DNA from 2 places in the Staphylococcus lutrae genome. Region 2 is predicted to be linked to the other one. Evidence: predicted binding sites of a transcription regulator. Region 2 holds the regulator's gene; the other holds the start of a gene.

Region 1 (10,466 bases), 920 kb from region 2:
AACGATAGCTTGTTCCTTCTATATTCGTTGCGATGCTGGATAACGCATCTCCCATCATTAATGTTGGTGCCGCACAAGCAAATTCAACGTTTTCGATACCACGCTGTACTTCTCCTAAAGCTTCTTGTGTATTTTTACCATTTTCTTTAGTAATAATGTCAGCAAGCAATGCTTTGTTCTTAATCAATAACTGTTGAAATTTAAATAAAATACGCGCTCTTTTTGGAACTGGAACATCTTTCCATTTCATAAATGCTTCTTGTGCAATTTCAGCTGCTTCATCTAATTCTTCACGTGTTGAAACGGGGACATAAGCGATCACTTCTTTTGTTGCTGGATTGACAACTTCAATTTTTTCTTCTGACTTGGATTCAATCCATTTTCCACCAATATAATTTTTCAAAAGTTCAGCCATAAAAACTACCTCCCACTTTAGTAAGCGCTTTCAAAAGAAAAGAATAATGAATACATGAGCAACTATTGATAATATATTGGTCATGTATTGATTTTTATTCTAAATGAGGGGGCATTATCTGTCAACACATTGATGAACTTTTGTACTTTTGATTGTTATTCCTCCATTTTTTGGGTATATTCATATTATTGGAGGAATTATTTATGAAAGCGAAACGTATTTTTGAAATTGAACGATTTATCAATGATAAAACAGCAGTCACACTCGATGAACTGAGTCAGCACTTTAATGTTTCGATTAACACCATAAGAAGAGACATTAATCAACTTGTTCATTTAAATAAAGTTAAGAAAGTGTATGGAGGCGTTAAATCTGTCAATACGTCTCATTCAAGTGCCATTGATTTTAATGCACGTAATATCGAATACTCAGAAGAAAAAAAGCATATAGGAAAGTTGGCAGCACAAAAATTAGTTGCAGGTGATGTCGTCTATATTGATACAGGGACGACAACCATGCATATTCTCGACTATGTTGATAAGTCTTTGCCGCTTACAGTGATTACAAATAGCTTGGATGTCATTAATAAAGCCTCACAATTTGATGAAATGGATTTATTTGTTATCGGCGAGCAATTCAAAAAAACAACACGCTCATTTATCGGTATTGATGCACACTCTCTACTAAATAAAATGAACATAGAAAAAGCGTTTATGGCCGCAACAGGGATTAATGTAACCAATGGCCTTAGTAATTCTGAACTTGAAGAAAATGATATTAAACAAATCGTCATGAAAAAAAGCAAACAAAAATTTATTTGTGTGGATTCTAGTAAAATGAACAAAAGTACATTATTGACCTATGCACCACTTGAGTGCGTATGTTCCATTATTACGAACCAGCCACTACCGGATAACATCTCAGAATTTGCGAGTCAACATGACATCGAAGTCTTATATTAAAACGTTTTCATAACACGAATTTAGGTCGACCTAAAAATGTCACAAATGCATGGAATACCGCACTCCCCTTATGTTTAGATTGTTTCGATATCTTTTTCTCAACTTTTTGTCATGTCATTTTATTTGAAACTCGTGTTATCATTCGTCATACTGGAGTTGTTATCATAATGTTTCAAGGAGTGAAAGTCAGTATGAATCAAGTACAATTCGAGAAAATCAAAAATGGAAAAGGGTTTATTGCAGCACTTGACCAAAGTGGTGGCAGTACCCCTAAAGCATTACTCGGTTATGGTGTGACAGAAGACCAATACCACAACGATGATGAAATGTTCAAATTGGTCCATGATATGCGTACACGAATTGTGACATCCCCGTCATTTACTTCAGACAAAATTATTGGTGCGATTTTATTTGAACAAACAATGGATCGTACAGTAGAAGGAAAAAACACGGGTGAATATTTAGCTGATAAAGGCATTGTCCCTTTCTTGAAAGTTGACAAAGGCTTGGCAGAGGTCGATGAAGGGGTTCAACTCATGAAACCTATACCTGACCTAGATCTCCTGCTAGATCGTGCAAATCGCCATAACATCTTTGGTACCAAAATGCGTTCAAACATTTTAGAGTTTAACAAATCAGGTATTGATGCCGTCGTTGCACAGCAATTTGACGTTGCACGACAAATCATCGCAAAAGGGCTCGTACCGATTATCGAACCAGAAGTGAATATTCATGCAGCCCAAAAATCAGATATTGAAGCGTACTTGGCAGAAGTCATCACGCAACATTTAAATCAACTCGGTTCTGAAGACTACGTCATGCTCAAGTTAACAATCCCAACCAAGAAAAATCAATATCAATCATTGATTAATCATCCTAATGTGATTCGTGTTGTCGCATTGTCTGGCGGCTACAGTCTTGAACAAGCCAACGCATTTTTAAAAACAAACGAAGGATTAATCGCAAGTTTCTCTCGTGCTTTAATTAATGATTTGCGTGTCGATCAATCAGACGAAGCATTTGATCAGCTGTTAGGTCAAACGATTGACGCGATTTACGATGCATCCGTCAACAAAGCTTAATTTATAGATGCAAAACATGAATGTGATACACGAAACCCCCTCCACGAAACGTGAGGGGGTTTTTGAATGGCGCTCATGTCATAGTTTTACTATTTACAATTTAAAAATGCCCCTATCCTACCGTTCATCACGGTATCGTAGGGGCACAAGCCACTTTAATGTTTATGCGTTAATGCTTTTTCAATATTTTTCACATTTTCTCTCATCAACGATTGATATGTGGCATCTTTCGCTTGGTCATCTGTCACCGCTTCCATATTATTAAACTTCAATGGCTCGGCTTTTGTTTCTTTGCGAATCGTATCTGTCACTTTATTCGCGACATTTTCTTCATAAAGAATATATTTTGCATCGATATCATTAATTTCTTTTACAATTTCAGTTAATTGTTTTTGTGATGGATCTTCAGCACTTAAACTTTGAACCCCTTTTTGTTCAAAGCCATAACGTTTAGCAAGATAACCTAATGACTCATGTGAAATGAATACAGACTCGCCTTGGTGATCTTTCGTCGCTGCCTTCAAGTCTTTATCAATACCCTCTAAATCTTTCAATAGTTTATCCGCATTCTCTTGATATTCTTTTTTATGATCTGGGTCGCGTTTAATTAACTCATCACGAATCGCTGTCACAAATTTTTCGTCCAATTGAGGATCTAACCATACATGCGGGTCATACGTACCATGGCGATGTCCGTGTTCATCATGATCTGCGTGGTCATGATCGTGGTCGTCTTCTTTTTTGCCCGCTTCACCATGTTCATGTTCGTGCTCGTGTTCATCCTTTATTAATACACCTTTATCGATATGATCTTCTAACGACAATTTATGATCATCTTTTTTAATCGCATCTGCAATTTTCTCTGCAACTGGATCTAAATCATCACCTGTATATATGAATAAATCCGCTTTACTTGCCTCGACAATATCCTTTTGTGACGGTTCAAAATCATGTAAGTCCGCCCCTTTTGGATAAATAGAATTTACTTCTACGTGCTCGCCACCAATTTGTTTAACAAAAGATTGTAATGGAAATACAGTCGTTGTTACTTTAAGTTGCCCTTTTGATGATGTTTTTTCTTTTTCATTTCCATTACCACATGCTGCAAGAATTATACTCGATAAGAGTATTGTTCCCAATACTTTCAATACCTTTTTCATTATGGGTTCTCCTCCTCGTCCGATAGTAATCATTACGATTTAAAATTATACGCCAATCTTTGTAGAAGTGCAACAGACTTTTTATTTCTTTCTTCATTGTCTTATGTTAAAATAGTCTATTTTAAAGTGTCGCTCCTAAAAAATTTACCGTGGCTTTTAATCCAAAAAATTAGAGCTAGGTCATGATGGCCTAGCTCCGTATAATGGAACGATTCACTTTATCTTCATGTCGTTTCGTATATCCACGACAGTGCAAATAGGTGGTCTCGCTAACGGTTATTGTCCAGTATTTAGACGTTTATTCTATGTAAATGGCATGACTCAATTGCTCGGTCGATAACCATGCATTCACATCGATGACACGTTGATTGAGTGACCCTTTATAAGGCAAATTCGGTCGATACAATGACTGAATAAACATTCCGTCTACAATGACATCCGCTTGGCGTAACAATGCAGTACGTTCATCATTGGCATGCCATAAATACTCAAATAAAAATCCTGTCCACACCCACAGCGTCTTATGTTCACCATACCGTTCGCGGAAGGCTCGAACGAGAGGCATGACAACTTTTAAGTTACAAAATGGTTCGCCCCTAAAATACTCAGTCCTGCAATATAATCTGGTTCACATGCCGCAATCACTTCCGAAATTACCGCTTCTGTCGCTTCTTCACCATAACGAAAATGTTGTGCTGCCACGTTATAGCAGCCTTGACACTGAAATGGGCACCCTGATACATACACACTACACCGCACACCTTCTCCATCGACAAAGCTTTGATACTCTATCTTTGCAATGTATCCCGCACCTGCTGATACCTTTAATGCATTCATGAGGATTGAACCTTCATGTGTTTGACACGTGCACACATTTCTTTATGACGCCCTTCAATAGTTGGACGTTGCACAGGATTACCGAGGTAACCACATGTCCGCTTAACGACATCTACCGTTTCAGGGTCTTGATTGCCACATTCGGGACAACGATAACCGGTCGGCGTCGTATCAAAATCACCTTCGTAACCACAAGCATAACAACGATCAATCGGAATATTCGTTCCTAAGTAACTCACACGGTCATACGCATAATCCCAAACCGTCTCAAGGGCCTTGACATTGTGATCTAACTTCGGATATTCACAATAATGAATATAACCCCCACTCGCAAGGTACGGATAATCTTTCTCAAAATCTAACTTTTCAAATGGCGTTACATCTTTACGAACATCATAATGAAATGAATTTTGATAATAACCTTTGTCCGTAATATCTGCAATGTCTCCAAACGCTTCTCGGTCTAGACGACAAAATCGATCAGTCAATGATTCACTCGGTGTACTATAGATACTGAACCAAATATCATACATCGCTGTCCATTCATGTTGATACGTCTGCATATGTTTTAATATATCCAACGTAAACGCCTTTGCTTCTGGAATCGTCTCCCAATTCGGTCCAAAAAAGACTGTGGCCGCTTCGTACAAACCAATATACCCCATAGAAATGGTCGCCCTTTGCTGATTGAAAAAAGTATCTACAGGGTCTTCTTCGTTTATCCGATATTTAAAAGCACCCCGCTTATATAAAATTGGTGCATTGTTCGGCACCGCTTCTTTCACTCGTGCAATTCGATAAACAAGCGCATCATGAAGGACTTGCATCCGTTCATCAAATAAGGACCAAAAGCGGGTCATATCTCCAGCAGATTCAATCGCAATACGCGGAATGTTCAAAGTCACGACACCTAAATTACAACGGCCATCATTTTCATATTCGCCTTTCGTATTTTGCCAAGCAGGTAAAAAAGAGCGACATCCCATAGGCGCCTTAAAATCTCCAAGTAATTCGACTGTCTTATCATAATTGAGGATATCTGGATACATTCGCTTCATCGCGCATTCTAATGCTAACTGTTTAATATCATAGTTTGGATCAGTCGGTGCAAGATTCGTCCCTCTCTTAATCGAGAATACCAACTTTGGAAAAATGGCTGTAATCCTGTCTTTACCGAGGCCTTTAATTCGCGTTTTTAAAATTGCCGCTTGTACTTTGCGACTGAGCGTATCTAATCCAAGTCCAAAACCTAGCGTGACAAAAGGGGTCTGCCCATTTGAAGTATACAGTGTATTGATTTCATACTCTAAACTTTCAATCGCATCTTCTATATCTTGTGTCACACGTTCGTCAACATACGCTTCTACTTGATCGGCTTTGACAAATTTTTGCGCGACATCACGGTGTTTCGCTTCATTAAAGCGCGCATAATGGCTTAATAATTCATCAACACGGTCAATGGTACACCCACCATACTGGCTACTTGAAACGTTCGCAATAATTTGGACTAATTGTGCAGATGCCGTTTGAATGGAGTGGGGTGACGTCACTTGCGCATTGCCGATTTGAAATCCATTCGCTAACATCCCTTTTGCGTCAATAAGACAACAGTTCGTTAAAGGCTGAAATGGGTGATAATCTAAATCGTGGAAATGGATTTCCCCTTTTTGATGTGCCTCAGCGACGTGCGGAGGCAACAAGTGTTGTAGCGCATACGTTTTTGAAACAACACCCGCTGTGAGATCACGCATTGTTGAGAAAGTTTCACTATCTTTATTCGCATTTTCATTCACTATCGTCGGATCTTTTGTCATTAAACCTGTTAATTGCTTTTCCAGTTGTGTCAAAATATCACTCTTTTCTATATATAGTGTCTCAATTCAATAATAAACACTATATGTTGTGTTTATCAAATGATATCTGCATTTTTAACCGATTTGTCATTTCTTTATTAACATTATGTGAACAAAGCATTGTAGCACAGAAAACTCTAACTTAAAATACATCGTATCAAAGCATTTGCACGCTGGCATAGGCAACACATTTTTAAACCATCATTTATAATAGACTCAACTTTCTTCATTTTAATAACACAGCGGTTGGTCATTGAACATAAAAACCCCTCACACTGTCTATACTTGTGTGAGGGATGAGGCGCTGTCATATGCTAGTCGTGCATCAATGACATCAATGTACCATAAATGACAGCCTATTTCTTATTGCATCGCTTCAATCCACTTTATTGTGTCATATTCGTTTTGTGCGTACTGCGCTTCTGTAAAAAGATGGCAACAATCGCGACAATGACCACACCTACAACTAAACCGATTGCACCTAGAAACTTCACAATATTACCAAATATAATCCCAACGACTAAAAAATCTGTATCAGAGAATGTTGTCGAAGCCAGACCTAAATCTCCTAAAAACGGTAAAAATAACAATGGCAAGAATGTAATCAGTATCCCATTTAGTACAGAGCCTGCCACTGCCCCTTTGATTCCTCCACGTGCATTACCAAAAACTCCAGAAGTCGCACCTAAGAAGAAGTGCGGTACCACGCCTGGCAAAATGACCACACCACCAATGACAAACATCATCAACATTCCAATGACGCCTGTCATAAAACTCACGAAGAAACCTATAAGCACTGCATTTTGTGCATATGGAAAAACAATCGGACAATCTAAAGCAGGTTTTGCATGGGGGACTAATTTTTCCGATATCCCCTTAAATGCCGGAACAATTTCTGCTAAAATCAAGCGTACTCCTGTCAAAATAATAAAAACGCCTGCCGCAAATGTCACACCTTGAATTATAGAAAACACAATGAAATTTTGACCTTTACTGATTTCTTCATGAACATATCCAATGCCAGCAAACAAACTAGCGATGAGATAAAGGATAATCATAGTCAGTGAAATACTGATTGTACTTTCTCTTAAAAAGCTCAGTCCTTTTGGAAACTTCATCTCTTCTGTTGACTTAGAATGACCTTTAAACAGCTTCCCTATTTCACCAGCTGCCCAGTAACTGACCGTCCCGAAATGACCGAGCGCTACTTGGTCATTACCCGTTATTTTTTGCATTGTCGGCTGTGCCAATGCTGGAAATACGGCCATAATTAAACCTAAAATCACTGCACCTAACACCACAGTCCAAGTCCCATTAATGTGACCGACTGTTAAAATAATGGCTAAAAATGCTGCCATATAAAATGTATGGTGACCCGTTAAAAAGATAAATTTCAGATTGCTTAATCGTGCAATGAGTATATTCACTAACATCCCAAAGACCATAATAAGCGCCGCCGTTGTCCCATATTTTTCGAGTGCAATTGAAATGATCGCCTCATTGTTTGGAACAACCCCTTGTACACCAAATGCGTGTTGAAAAATCTTACCAAACGGCTCTAAGGATTGAACGACGACCCCTGCACCAGCACTTAACACTAAAAATCCTAAAACCGTTTTGATGGTTCCAGTAGTCGTCACACTTGCAGGCTTTTTCTGTACAACTAAACCAATAAAAGCAATGAGTGCAACGAGTATTGCCGGCTGGCTCAATATGTCTACGATAAAGTCAAGTATTGATTGCATAGCTGACACCCCTTATTATTAAATCCATTTCAATGCTTTAAATTTATCTGTTAACTTCATTTCCAATTCTTGTTGATCCAATATATTATCCAACACAAGTACCTCGCCTAAACGCTGTGCATTCTCTTCCAAATCTCTGCCACAAATGAATAAATCCGCCATTTCAGGACTCGCTGTCATAATATCACTATGATCTACTTCAACCGACTGCTTCAAATCCAGATTTTTCAAAACGGCTTCAACATTCATTTCAACCATAAAACTACTCCCTAAACCATGACCACATACAACTAAAATTTTCATCTTTATTCCACTCCCTTTATAATTGTTGTCATTTCATCAACATGCTGACTTTGTAATAATTGTTGGACCGCGTGCGCATCACTCAATACTTTTGCGAGGTCCTGTAAAACTTCTATGTGCGAATGATTGTCGACCGCACTCAGCACAAAAATTAATCGTGCGAAGTGACTTTCTTGCCCAAAATCAATAGGTTCGCGCAACTTCAATAAACTGATCCCAACTTTGTGTACTTCTCCATTCGGTCTCGCATGTGCAATGGCGATATTCGGTGCGACTACAATATAAGGCCCATATTTATACACACTTTCAATCATTGCTTCCACATAAGCTGTATTAAAATATCCTTGGTTCAAAAGTGGTTGCGCTGCTTCTTTAATTGCGGTCTCCCAAGAATCCACTTTTTCTCTCACATTGATTTTGTCTTTGGTCAGCATTTCTAACGCCATCCTAATCCTCCTTTATGCATTATTGTTCAGTTGCTGGATGAATGCGTCTAAATCCCCACTCAAAAGCTGATTTCGTATCGTATCGTCCATCAACAAATCGCTCAATACTTTCATCGCCGTTAAATGTTTTTGTGGTCCATCTGTCGCCAATCCAATGATGACTTTAATAGGGTCAAAATGGGTATGCTGAAATGGCACACCGACTTCAAAATAAAGCAACGTCATACCAACACCATTTAAAACTTGTCGTGTCCCGCCATGAATCAGTGCGATATGAGGACTTATAGCCATGTAAGGACCAAATTCATCCAATTTATTTATAATTTCATCTTTATATTTTTCAGTGACAATCTTGTTCTGTTCGAGTGGCTCGATGCTCGCCGCGATGGCTTCATTGCGATTCATTTTCCTCTTAACTTTGATAATATGTGCAGGCTTCAACACGTCTTTTAACGCCGGACCTTGTTGGGTCAGATGCGCGACAAACTGCTCCCGCTGCTGATTAATCACATCATTGAGTTTTTCTCTATCACGCTTATTCAAAAACGGAGTCACTTCAATACACTCAATCGCTTTCAATTGAATAGGTACGGTTGTCACAACATAATCCACGTAACGTGCTTTTAACTGCGCTTCATCAATTTGATACAATGAATAAGCATCTAAAATATCAAATTCAGGATAAATTTTGTGCATTCTTTCTTTTAAAAGTTGTGACGTGCCAATACCTGAACCGCATAGAAGAACAATTTTTATCTTTCGTTCTTTATGTTGTGCTAACCTTTCAATAGAAGAAGCGACATGTAAAGTTAAGTAGGCAATCTCATCTTCTGTGAAAGTGACCTGATACAATTCTTCAAAAATCCAGCTATAACGTGTAATCACTTCCGTCAATTCCGGATAATTTGTATAAATTTCATTTTTAATAGGATTATGTTGAACGAATTGGTATGTTAAACGATTTAAGGCGGGTGTGAGATGTAAAAATAAACTGTTGAGTAATTGTGTATCTTTAATTAAATCAATTCCAAAATTAGCACTTAATTTCTCAACAAATTGGTGAATCAATATTTTCAGCTCTTTAGTTCCAGCGTCGTCATGATCAATTTTTAATTTTTTCGCACCTAATAAGTGTAGTGCGATGAAAAGGGTCTCTGACGGGGGAAATTCAAATTGATAGTGCTGTTCAATTTTTTCCTGAATCAATAATGCAACAGGGTAAGCAGCTGTATCAGTAATTTCAGAAATACCATCCAAACGTGCATTAAACGTGAATTGTTTTTTTATCCGTTGAATTGCGATTAAGATATGAATCACTAGACCATCAATCGCCATTTGAAAAAGTGGATATTGATGCGCCTCTAATGCATGAAGTACGAGTTGCCTAACGAATGGCATCTCTTCCTCAACAAATAAGGTTTTTCTTACAAGCGTATTTGTCGTTTTTATATATTCATGTATTTTTAAACTATACGCTTTTCGATAGCAATTCTCTGTACCTCGAATCACAAAACCTTTGTTCTTCACATACTTTAACGCCAAGTCTTGTGCGCTCAACCACTCGCCAATCTCCTTTAGATCATCCACAATTGTTCTACGAGAAACATTGACCAAACGTGCCATCATTTTAGAATTCACAGGCTGTTTCGCTTCAAACAAATGC
Region 2 (10,466 bases):
ATCTAAAATCATTTGAACAACACGTTTAAATTCTTCTTTTATTTGATCAGGTCTTACAAAAATATGTGCATCATTCAGAGTCATGCCACGCACACGTTGTAAACCAGAAACTGCGCCACTCGCTTCGTAACGATGCATTGTACCTAATTCTGCAATACGAATAGGAAGTTCACGGTATGAATGCGGTTTATTCGCATAAATCATCATATGATGTGGACAGTTCATCGGTCTTAATACCATTGCTTCGTCAGCATCTAATTGCATTACTGGGAACATGTCCTCTTGATAATGATCCCAATGACCAGATGTCTTATAAAGTTCAACGTTCCCCATTACTGGTGTGTAAACATGATCATAACCGAGACTGACTTCCTTATCGACAATGTATCGTTCAATTTCACGACGAATCGTTGCGCCATTTGGTAACCATAGCGGCAATCCTGCACCGACAAGCGGATTATTTGTAAACAATTCCATTTCTTTACCGATACGTCGATGATCACGGGCTTTACGTTCCTCTAACATTTCTAAATGCGCTTTTAAGTCTTTTTTATCAAAAAATGCAGTTCCATAAATACGTTGTAACATTTTATTATTACTATCACCGCGCCAATATGCACCAGCTGTTGACAATAATTTAAACACTTTAATTTTCGAAGTACTTGGTACATGGACGCCACGACATAAATCAGTGAATTCGCCTTGTGTGTACAATGTTACATGTTCATCCTCTGGAATGGCTTCAATTAATTCTAATTTATATGGATCGTCCGCAAAAAATGCCTTTGCTTCATCTCTTGAAACAACGCGACGTTCAATTTTATGATTTTCTTCAACGATTTGTTTCATCGTTTTTTCGATTTTTTCAAAGTCATCACTTGAAATTTTTTCGTCCATGTCAAAGTCATAGTAAAAACCGCCCTCTATCACTGGACCGACGCCAAACTTAACATCTCCATATAAACGTTTTAGTGCTTGTGCCATAAGGTGCGCTGTTGAATGTCTAAGTACTTCTAGTGCTTCATCACTTCCTGGCGTAATAATTTCTAACGCCCCATCCACCTCTAATGGTTGTGTTAAATCGACCAAATGTTGATTATATTTTCCAGCCACTGCTTTTTTACGCAGTCCTGGGCTAATCGACTGTGCGATTGCTTCAGTTGTAATTCCTTTTTCAAATGTTTTTTCGTTTCCATCTGGAAAGCGTACATGAATGTCTGCCATAATAATCCTCCATTTCATTGTGATTCATTTTCAAAAATTGAAGAAAATAAAAAAACCCACCCCAGTAAAGGGACGAGTTTTCGTGTTACCACCCTAATTTATCACAGTCTTATCCTGTGATATCTCTACATAAGATAACGGTCTTGAGCCGAGCGTTCATTACAAACACCATTCATCGTGAGAGGGAGTAACTACGACAACTATGCACTACTTTCTCAATCACAGCAGTTCCCTGTACCATAGTTTTATCGAAATCATATCCTCAAATTTTAGCATTACTATTGATTTATATCCCTATTATAACGCTATTTCTGAAAAATTCAATGTTTACGATAATTTTCTCCCTTTAATAAATAAGGCACACTCAATGTTTTGATTCGTTCCATAATCCGCTTGGCTTTCATCAGATCCACACCATTTTTCGTATCGGCTAAATGCGCCTCAAGTTCGTCTAAATTCATATTAGAACTGAAAAATGTCGGTAATCCTTGTATCATTCTATAGTGCAATATGGGTCCTAATACTTCATCGCGCACCCATGGTGTCATATCTTCCGCACCTAAATCATCCAAAAATAGCACGCGTGCTTCTCGCACTTGTACGATACGCTTTGATGTTGAACCATCTTTAAAACCGTTTTTTAACGTCCGAATAAATTCAGGTACATAGATAATCATAGAAGGAATACGATTATTTTTTAACTCGTTCGCGATAGCACCTAGGATAAACGATTTACCCGTTCCAAATTCGCCGTATAAATAAAAACCTTTAACCGGTCTTTTTTCTATAATCGCATCAATTAAATCATCCAGTTGCATCGCTAAATCTAAACGATTGCGTCGCGTCATATAGATGTCTTTAATTTTTGCATTTAATGTATCTGGATGCATATGAAATGATGTAATCATACTTTTATCATTTTGTTCTTCCTCATACCTGATTTTACATGGACATGGCTTGTAACGAATTTTAATCCGTTGTTGATCAATATAAAGCTCTGGAATATGACCTTTAACAAAATTCGGGCAGTTTTCATACGTATGTGAACCATCATAACACGTTTGTTGATCCTTATATTCTTGTAAAATGTTTAAATCTTCATCAATCATACGTTGCGTGACTTCAGCCTGATGTTCTGTCAAAAATGCTTTAATATTAGGATCAGATAGGACTTGTTTTTTTATTTTCTGGATTCTTTTTTCGATATCTGAGTTTCGCCCTATAATATTGTTAAAATGCTTCATTTATCTTCACCTGCCCTCTTCTTTCTCTCCAATTTTTTTAGAAATGCTGCACGATCTTTTTCCAATGCTTCTTGATCTTCTTCTTTTTGCGCATATTCTTCAGGATGCGTAATCCAACGGGGTTGCTTGTCCAATGTTTGACGGCGTGTACTGCTTTGTTTTAATTTGTATTGATCATAATGCCGCTCTTTCGATTTTTCTTGATTTTTTTGAACTTCCATTGCTTTTTTATATGCTGAACGCGCATCATGCACACCGCTTTTTTTCCAAGTTGAAGCAACTGAATAAACATACTTTTCCGGTAGTTGATTATCCGTTTTTTGCATAACAAATTGTAATAGAATGTTGATGACCCCGAAATTAAATCCTTCTCGTCGCATGAGCTCTTCAATCATTTCTTTCTGATAACGGGGCGGTTCTGACCCGCCGTAATCTGTCAACATCACAACGGGGCTCGTTTGGTCCATGAGTGAAAACCACTCCTCCCAATTAGTCACATTGATTTGATGTTCATCTTCGTTGGATTCAGAGGGGTTAAGGTGCGTTGCTTGAGGTTGAAGGACCGGCAATGACTGTTGATGTTCCATTAAATAATAACTTTGTGCTTGTTTTCTCAAATTGGCCACAGACAGCGATTGATCCGCATTCAGCGCCTTTAAAATAATTGATTTCATCACATCTGGAGACAAGCGATACAATGTCGCTAACTGGATGATTAACGACTTCGTTGGTTCTGATAAAATGGCTTGACTGACATAGTGTGTTTGCAACATGTCTGCTAACAGTTCAAAATCAAAAGTCACATCCGTTAAATCAATACCATGATATTGCGCTTCCTTTAATTGATGATCTGCAGCAAATGCTTGTTGCTTAGGTACTTTAAAAACATCTGTGAATTTTTTTGTTACATCAGTAAAACCTGACAAATCACACTTTGTGGGTAAAAATCTTTTTTTAATCGTATGATAACGTTCTTGTCCAACAGCCTGATAAAAATAAATCGATAGCATCGGGTCATTGAAAAAACGTTCCGGAGTCGGTGGTGGTAGCAACTCATAAACAAACTGCGTCGTATTTTCATTTTGGCGTACATACGTTTTTAACAGCCCGATTCCTTCTAATAAATCTATAAATTCTCTAAAATGGCTGAGGCTCATCTTCATCTCTGACATAATCGTATAATGTGTATAACCTTGGTCAAATGACGTGGATTCAAATTGATTTAAAAACTGATAGACACCGATTGCTTCCGGACCTATTAATGGCGTAAATAATCGACTTAAAATATCATAGTGGACAGCGTGATATTGAAATTGACGCATCACTATAAAACCGTCATGTGGATGTAACTGATTGGGGTAGTTAAATTGATTCATGCGTTATTCACTCCGCTTATTTTCTTTCAAAATCCCTTGCATTGAACGCAACAACTGATCCACATCTTTAAACTCACGATAAACCGAAGCAAAGCGCACATATGAAACTTGGTCAACGTGCATGAGCAAATCCATCACATACTCGCCAATATCCCTTGAGGAAACTTCAGCTATCCCTGCTTCTCGAAGCTGCCATTCCACTTGATTTGTAATGGATTCCAGCTGTTCAAAGCGAACGGGTCGCTTTTCACATGACCGAACTAAACCATTTAAAATTTTTTCTCTATTAAATTGTTCTCGCGTACCATCTTTTTTTACAACGATAAGCGGACTCATTTCTATATGTTCAAAAGTAGTGAAACGTGTACCACAATTGTCACATTCACGTCTTCTTCTAATTGCATTCATATCATCGGCATGTCTCGAATCCACAACACGAGACTGGGTATGATTGCATTTCGGACATTTCACGACTTTCTCACCTTCTTAGTTTTAAATTTTGTTTTATTATACTATAAAAGATGCCATTTCAAAAGTTATGACGTTCTCGTTCACGATAAGTGTATTTAGAAATTTGTTTCACGTTTCATTCAATCACAGTGCTTTAAATGAGCGATTTGTGTGGTCAACAACAAAAGACACAAAGCTAAAACGCCGATGTCTGACCTCACCGACGTTTTAGCTTTGTCATCTATTATTGTGCGACTTTTGTAGAAATCTGTGCCGCAATCATTTGTAACACATCAATAACACGATTAGAGTAACCCCATTCATTATCATACCAAGCAAGTACTTTAACTTTATGCGATCCCATGACGATTGTTGACGGCGTATCCACAATGGCAGAGTGTGCATCCGTAGTAAAATCATCAGAGACTAATGGTTCATCAGAAACAGCAACAACGCCACCTAAATCATTGCTTTGAAAAATTTCATTGACTTGTTCTTTCGTGACAGGTTGTTTCAAATCTACGACTAAATCCACAAGGGATACATTTTTTGTAGGTACTCTTAACGCCATTCCATGGAGTTTTCCTTCAAGTTCAGGTAATACAAGGGCGAGTGCTTTCGCCGCACCTGTTGAAGTCGGAATAATACTTTCGAAAGCGGCACGTGCACGACGTAAATCTTTATGTGGATTGTCCAAATTATTTTGATCATTTGTCACCGCATGAACCGTTGTCATCAGACCATTTTCAATACCGAAATGATCATTTAGCAATTTGGCAACAGGTGCAAGACAATTTGTCGTACATGAAGCGTTGCTAAAAATATCATATCGCATCGCATCCAACGCTTGATCGTTCACACCTTTAACGATCGTTTGGACGTCGCCGCCTTTTGAAGGTCCTGTTAATATAACCTTTTTAGCCCCTGCACGGATATGTGCTTGCGCTTGATCACCATGATTAAATTTGCCAGTCGCTTCCACCACGACATCAATATTTAAGTCCTTCCACGGAAGATTTTCAGGATTACGATCTGAGACGAGTTGGATTTTTTTACCATTTACGACAATTCCCGCTTCAGTCGCCTCAACAGTCTGGTTAAAACGTCCGTGTGTCGTATCGTACTTAATGAGATGTGCAATCGTTTCAGGTGGATAGCTCGCATTAATTGCAACGACCTCTATATCTTCTCGATTTAATGCCACTCTTAAAACCATACGGCCAATTCGCCCTAGACCGTTTATCGCAATCTTTGTCGTCATGTTAAAAGCACTCCTTAAATATTATGTTATACTTATGATTAATAGTATAACATAATAACGCGATATTAACAGTGATTTTTATGATAATTTTATCTTATTACAGATGATTATGACATACAATATGTTATAGAACCCATAAATCAAGGGTGAGACACACAAAGTCTCACCCTTGATTGCTATATGATTTAAAATTGCGATATGATCACTACATTCAAGATATCCTCAAAACATCTGCATTGATTAAATTTCTTCTTGATGATGTGGCGTTAAATAACCTTTATCTGCTAAGACACGTTCTAAATTTTGTTTTAACTCTAACTTTGTACCTAAATTATCAATCACAACATCGGCCATACGGCTTTTTTTATCAATCGAAATTTGACTATAAATCCTTGCCTTAGCATCTTCAATTGTCAATTGATTCCGTGCCATTAGTCGATCGATTTGAATGGGTTCAGACGCGTAAACCAACCATACTTCATCAACAGTTTCTTCCAGACCATTTTCAAACAATAATGGAATATCCATGATGACATCGTAACCTTCTGATAAATATTGATCACGTTCTTGTGACATCATTTCTTTGACATAAGGATGGACGATCGCATTCAATTGGTTTCTTTTTTCATCATCATAAAAAACTTGGCTTCCTACGTAAACACGATTCATCTCTCCGTCTTCAGTAATGGCTTCATCCCCAAATAATGCGTGAACTTTTTTTAAGCCTTCCGAACCTTTTGCCACTGCTTTTCTCGCTGCGACATCGGCATCCACAATTTTAAACCCATGTATCGCTAATAATTCTGCTACTGTCGATTTTCCAGTAGCAATGCCACCTGTTAATCCAATGACTTTTGGCATACTTCCACCTACCTTAACTTTGGCAATTTGGACAAAAATGTGTATTGCGCCCTGCAATCGTAACGGTATGAACGATAGATTGACAATCAGAACATTGTTTTTGTTGATACACTTTTAAATGATTTTGCATCGTTCCGCGTTGCCCATCCGCATGGACATAATCTGACACACTTGTCCCGCCGTTTAAAATTCCCATTTCTAACACTTTTACAACACTATTAAATACTTTTGTCTTTTGTTCAATGTTTAACGTGCTTACTTTCTTCTCTGGGTGTATACGTGCATCAAACAGTGCTTCACATGCATAAATGTTGCCACATCCAGAGATCACGCGATGATCAAGTATTAACGCTTTGATTGCTTTATGACGATATTTTTTCTCACTACTTTTAGTAAGAAAATGCGCTAAAGCATCCGGCGCAAATGGTTCTGGCGCGATTTCTAATATAGAAGGGTATTCACTTAAATTGGCAACATTACGGATTTCACCAAAACGACGAATATCAGCGTAGACCAACTTCACGCCGTTGTCGAGTTGAAAAATCACTTGCCAATGCTTTCTGAAATTTGGAATCTTAATCTCCTCGAGTGAGTGAACAACGAAAAATGCACCAGCCATTCCTAAATGGGAAATCAATATACGTTGATGCACACCATTTTGCAATTGGAATAAAATATATTTACTACGGCGTTGGACATCCGTAATGACATAGCCACACGTCTGTTGTTCAAATTCCGAAAGACCCATTCCTTTGATAATCGTTGCTTTACCTTGCGTTTTTCCCGCTTGTACCGGTTTAGAAAATGTAACGTCTATAATTTTCTGGTGTAAAATATGCGGTGTGATACCTCTTTTCACATGTTCTACTTCTGGTAATTCTGGCATTGAATGTCTACCCTACTTTCTATTTTGCATCATACCATGTTTGACCATAGTCTGATTCGACACTTAATGGAACGTCTAATTTTACAGCATTTGCCATAATATCTTCAACAAATTTGCTAAATGCCTCGACTTCATTTTTCGGTACTTCAAAGATTAATTCATCATGAACTTGTAATAATAACTTGGCATGAAACGACGTTTGTTGTACTTCTTGATGAAAATTTACCATCGCCAGTTTGATGATATCTGCCGCACTTCCTTGTATAGGTGAATTCATCGCTGTTCGTTCAGCAAACCCACGTTTATTGAAATTTCGACTTGTAATGTCAGGAATGTAACGACGACGCTTCAGTAATGTTTCAACATAACCGTTTTGTTTCGCATCTTGAACAATGCGGACCATATAATCTTTCACCCCAGGGAAATGATTCAAATAGTCATCAATAAATTGTTGCGCTTCTTTACGTGTAATACCTAAATTTTGGCTTAAACCATAGTCACTAATGCCGTAAACAATGCCAAAGTTAACTGCTTTCGCTTGCCTTCTCATTAAAGACGTGACATTTTCCGCATCGACATTAAATACTTTCATTGCTGTCGTCGTATGAACATCCTCATTTTCAATGAATGCTTGTTGTAATGTCGGATCGCCAGTAATATGCGCCAAAACACGTAACTCGATTTGTGAATAATCCGCTGCTAAAATCACATAATCATCATGAGTTGATTTAAAAGCTTTACGTATTTTGCGTCCTTCTTCTAAACGAATAGGTATATTTTGAAGATTCGGATCTAGAGATGAGAGACGTCCCGTTTGAGCTAAAGTTTGATTGAAACGCGTATGAATACGTTGATCATCCCATATCACCTTTTGCAAACCTTCCACGTATGTCGATTGTAATTTTGATAACGTACGATACGTTAAAATATTGTCAATTATCGGATGTTCACCTTGTAATTTCTCGAGCACGTCTACAGCAGTAGAATATCCCGTTTTCGTCTTTTTAATGACAGGAAGTTTTAACTTCTCAAATAAAATGACACCGAGTTGCTTCGGTGAATTAATATTAAACGTTTCTCCCGCTTGCTCATGAATTTCCGCTATTAATTGATCAATTTGCGTTTGTAGTGTCCCTTCCATGTCCTTAAGTGTCTCAATATCCGTGTGAATGCCGGTATATTCCATTTCACTTAAAATCAATGCGAGCGGTAACTCAATGTCTGACAATAGCTGTGTTTGTTCATGAGCATTTAAAATTTCCATCATTTGAGGCTGTACAACATTGATGCTCTCTAAAATAGAAGCAACATGTTGATTCAGCTGTTCATCTTCAGGAATATGGTAGGATTTCCCTTTACCATAAACTGATACGTCAGCTTGAACATGCGTATTATCGAAATGACTCATCACTGAGTGGACATCGTCAATCGTTCGTGAAGGATCAATAATATAACTCGCAAGCATCGTATCAAATGCAACATTGTTAATCACGATATCTGCACGTTTCATAGCAATATACGTCTTTTTAGCGTCATGGACATATTTAAGCGTCTCTTCATCAGCAAGCCACTCGAGTAAACTTGGAAATTCATGAATTTGATTGAAAGGAATAATCCAAAATTGTTGTCCATCAAATAAACCAAACTTAAGTAATTCATCTTTTAAATAGTGTGGACCAGCAATTTCAACATGGATGGCCGCTTCTTTAAGCTGCTTAAAATCTATTTGAGTCATATCGTGACCCACGGTGTACGTTTTTGATGTCTGCTTTTCAGTATCCACTTCGATACCTTCGAGTAATTGACGAAATTCTAAAATCTTAAATAATTCTATTTTATCAGTCTCATCCACTTGATCAGGCAATCGAATGTCGTTTAATGAAATCTCAATTGGACTCTCGCAGTTGATTGTTGCTAACGTCTTACTCATCAGTGCGTCATCACGACTGTTTTCAAGTTTTTCTTTTAATTTTTGACCGGAAACTTGTTCCAAATGGTCATAAACACCTTCAACTGTTCCAAATGAATTGAGCAGTTTTAATGCTGTTTTTTCGCCAACGCCTGCAACACCCGGAATATTATCAGAACTATCTCCCATCAAACCTTTTAAGTCAATAATTTGTGAAGGTGTCAATCCATTATACTTTTCAGCAATAAATGCCGGTGTATAGTGATCCACCTCTGTAACACCTTTTTTCGTATAATAGATTGTCACTTTATCCGTCGCCAATTGCGTCAAATCTCGATCTCCTGTAATAATCACAGTCTCCATACCTAAGCGATTTGCTTCTTGACTTAACGTACCAATAATATCGTCCGCTTCATAATTTTCCAATTCATACCATTGAATTTGATAGGCCTCTAAGAGCTGACGAATGTATGGAAATTGTTCACTTAATTCTGGTGGTGTTTTTTGACGTCCCCCTTTATAGTCTTGGTAGGTCGCATGGCGAAACGTTGTTTTTCCTGCATCAAAAGCGACCAAAAAATGTGTTGGTTGTTCTTCCTTTAATATCTTTTCTAACAAACGCGCAAAACCATAAATTGCATTTGTATGAATTCCAGCTTTATTTTTCAATAGTGGTAAAGCATAAAAAGCTCGGAAACTTAAACTATTACCATCAATTAATATAAGTTTATCCACATTTTTCCCTCCATCGCGCTTTGCTTTTATTTTATCACAATCCCGTCATCACATGTCGATATTATCGCCTTCAATCTCATCGCATCACTTTATCATTCGACTCTACACGAGAAACACGGACAAGCTCAGCGATACAGCATAATGTTTGACATGAAAAAATCGGAAAAGTGAAATCACATCTTTCATTCCACTTTTCCGATTGACTATCGTCCTTATTATTCTGGCAAAATCACTTTAAATTTTGAACCTTTATTCAGTTCGGATTCAACTTCAATCCGTCCTTGATACGCTTCAACAATATGTTTTGTTATAGACAAACCTAAACCTGTACCACCAGAGTCACGACTTCTCGCTTTATCGACGCGGTAAAATCGTTCAAAAATACGATACTTCTCCTCTTCTTCAATACCAATCCCTTGATCAATCACTTCAATTATGGATTGATGTTGTTCTTGATATACGGCTAAAGTGACCGTTCGATTTTTAGGTGAATAATTGACCGCGTTTGATAATAGATTGA

What was found. Region 2 encodes NrdR, which represses ribonucleotide reductase genes. Its sites were predicted from a motif close to AACACNATATATNGTGTT; they were not measured.
Region 1: nrdD (anaerobic ribonucleoside-triphosphate reductase) is a predicted target of NrdR. The motif match lies at 6,346-6,363, and genes of this name have one in related genera.

The regions. Positions count from the first base shown of each region.
Region 1 is NZ_CP020773.1:1,052,523-1,062,988, forward strand. It holds gene B5P37_RS04985 (CoA-acylating methylmalonate-semialdehyde dehydrogenase) at 1-415, opposite strand, end outside; gene B5P37_RS04990 (DeoR/GlpR family DNA-binding transcription regulator) at 619-1,377, shown strand; gene B5P37_RS04995 (fructose bisphosphate aldolase) at 1,569-2,459, shown strand; partial or broken gene B5P37_RS05000 (metal ABC transporter solute-binding protein, Zn/Mn family) at 2,621-3,619, opposite strand; partial or broken gene nrdG (anaerobic ribonucleoside-triphosphate reductase activating protein) at 3,918-4,456, opposite strand; gene nrdD (anaerobic ribonucleoside-triphosphate reductase) at 4,453-6,270, opposite strand; gene B5P37_RS05015 (PTS ascorbate transporter subunit IIC) at 6,696-8,054, opposite strand; gene B5P37_RS05020 (PTS sugar transporter subunit IIB) at 8,073-8,357, opposite strand; gene B5P37_RS05025 (PTS sugar transporter subunit IIA) at 8,360-8,803, opposite strand; gene B5P37_RS05030 (BglG family transcription antiterminator) at 8,816-10,466, opposite strand, start outside.
Region 2 is NZ_CP020773.1:136,317-146,782, forward strand. It holds gene thrS (threonine--tRNA ligase) at 1-1,224, opposite strand, end outside; gene dnaI (primosomal protein DnaI) at 1,545-2,468, opposite strand; gene B5P37_RS00715 (replicative helicase loading/DNA remodeling protein DnaB) at 2,465-3,844, opposite strand; gene nrdR (transcriptional regulator NrdR) at 3,848-4,315, opposite strand; gene B5P37_RS00725 (glyceraldehyde-3-phosphate dehydrogenase) at 4,539-5,555, opposite strand; gene coaE (dephospho-CoA kinase) at 5,796-6,416, opposite strand; gene mutM (bifunctional DNA-formamidopyrimidine glycosylase/DNA-(apurinic or apyrimidinic site) lyase) at 6,430-7,302, opposite strand; gene polA (DNA polymerase I) at 7,322-9,946, opposite strand; gene pnpS (two-component system histidine kinase PnpS) at 10,162-10,466, opposite strand, start outside.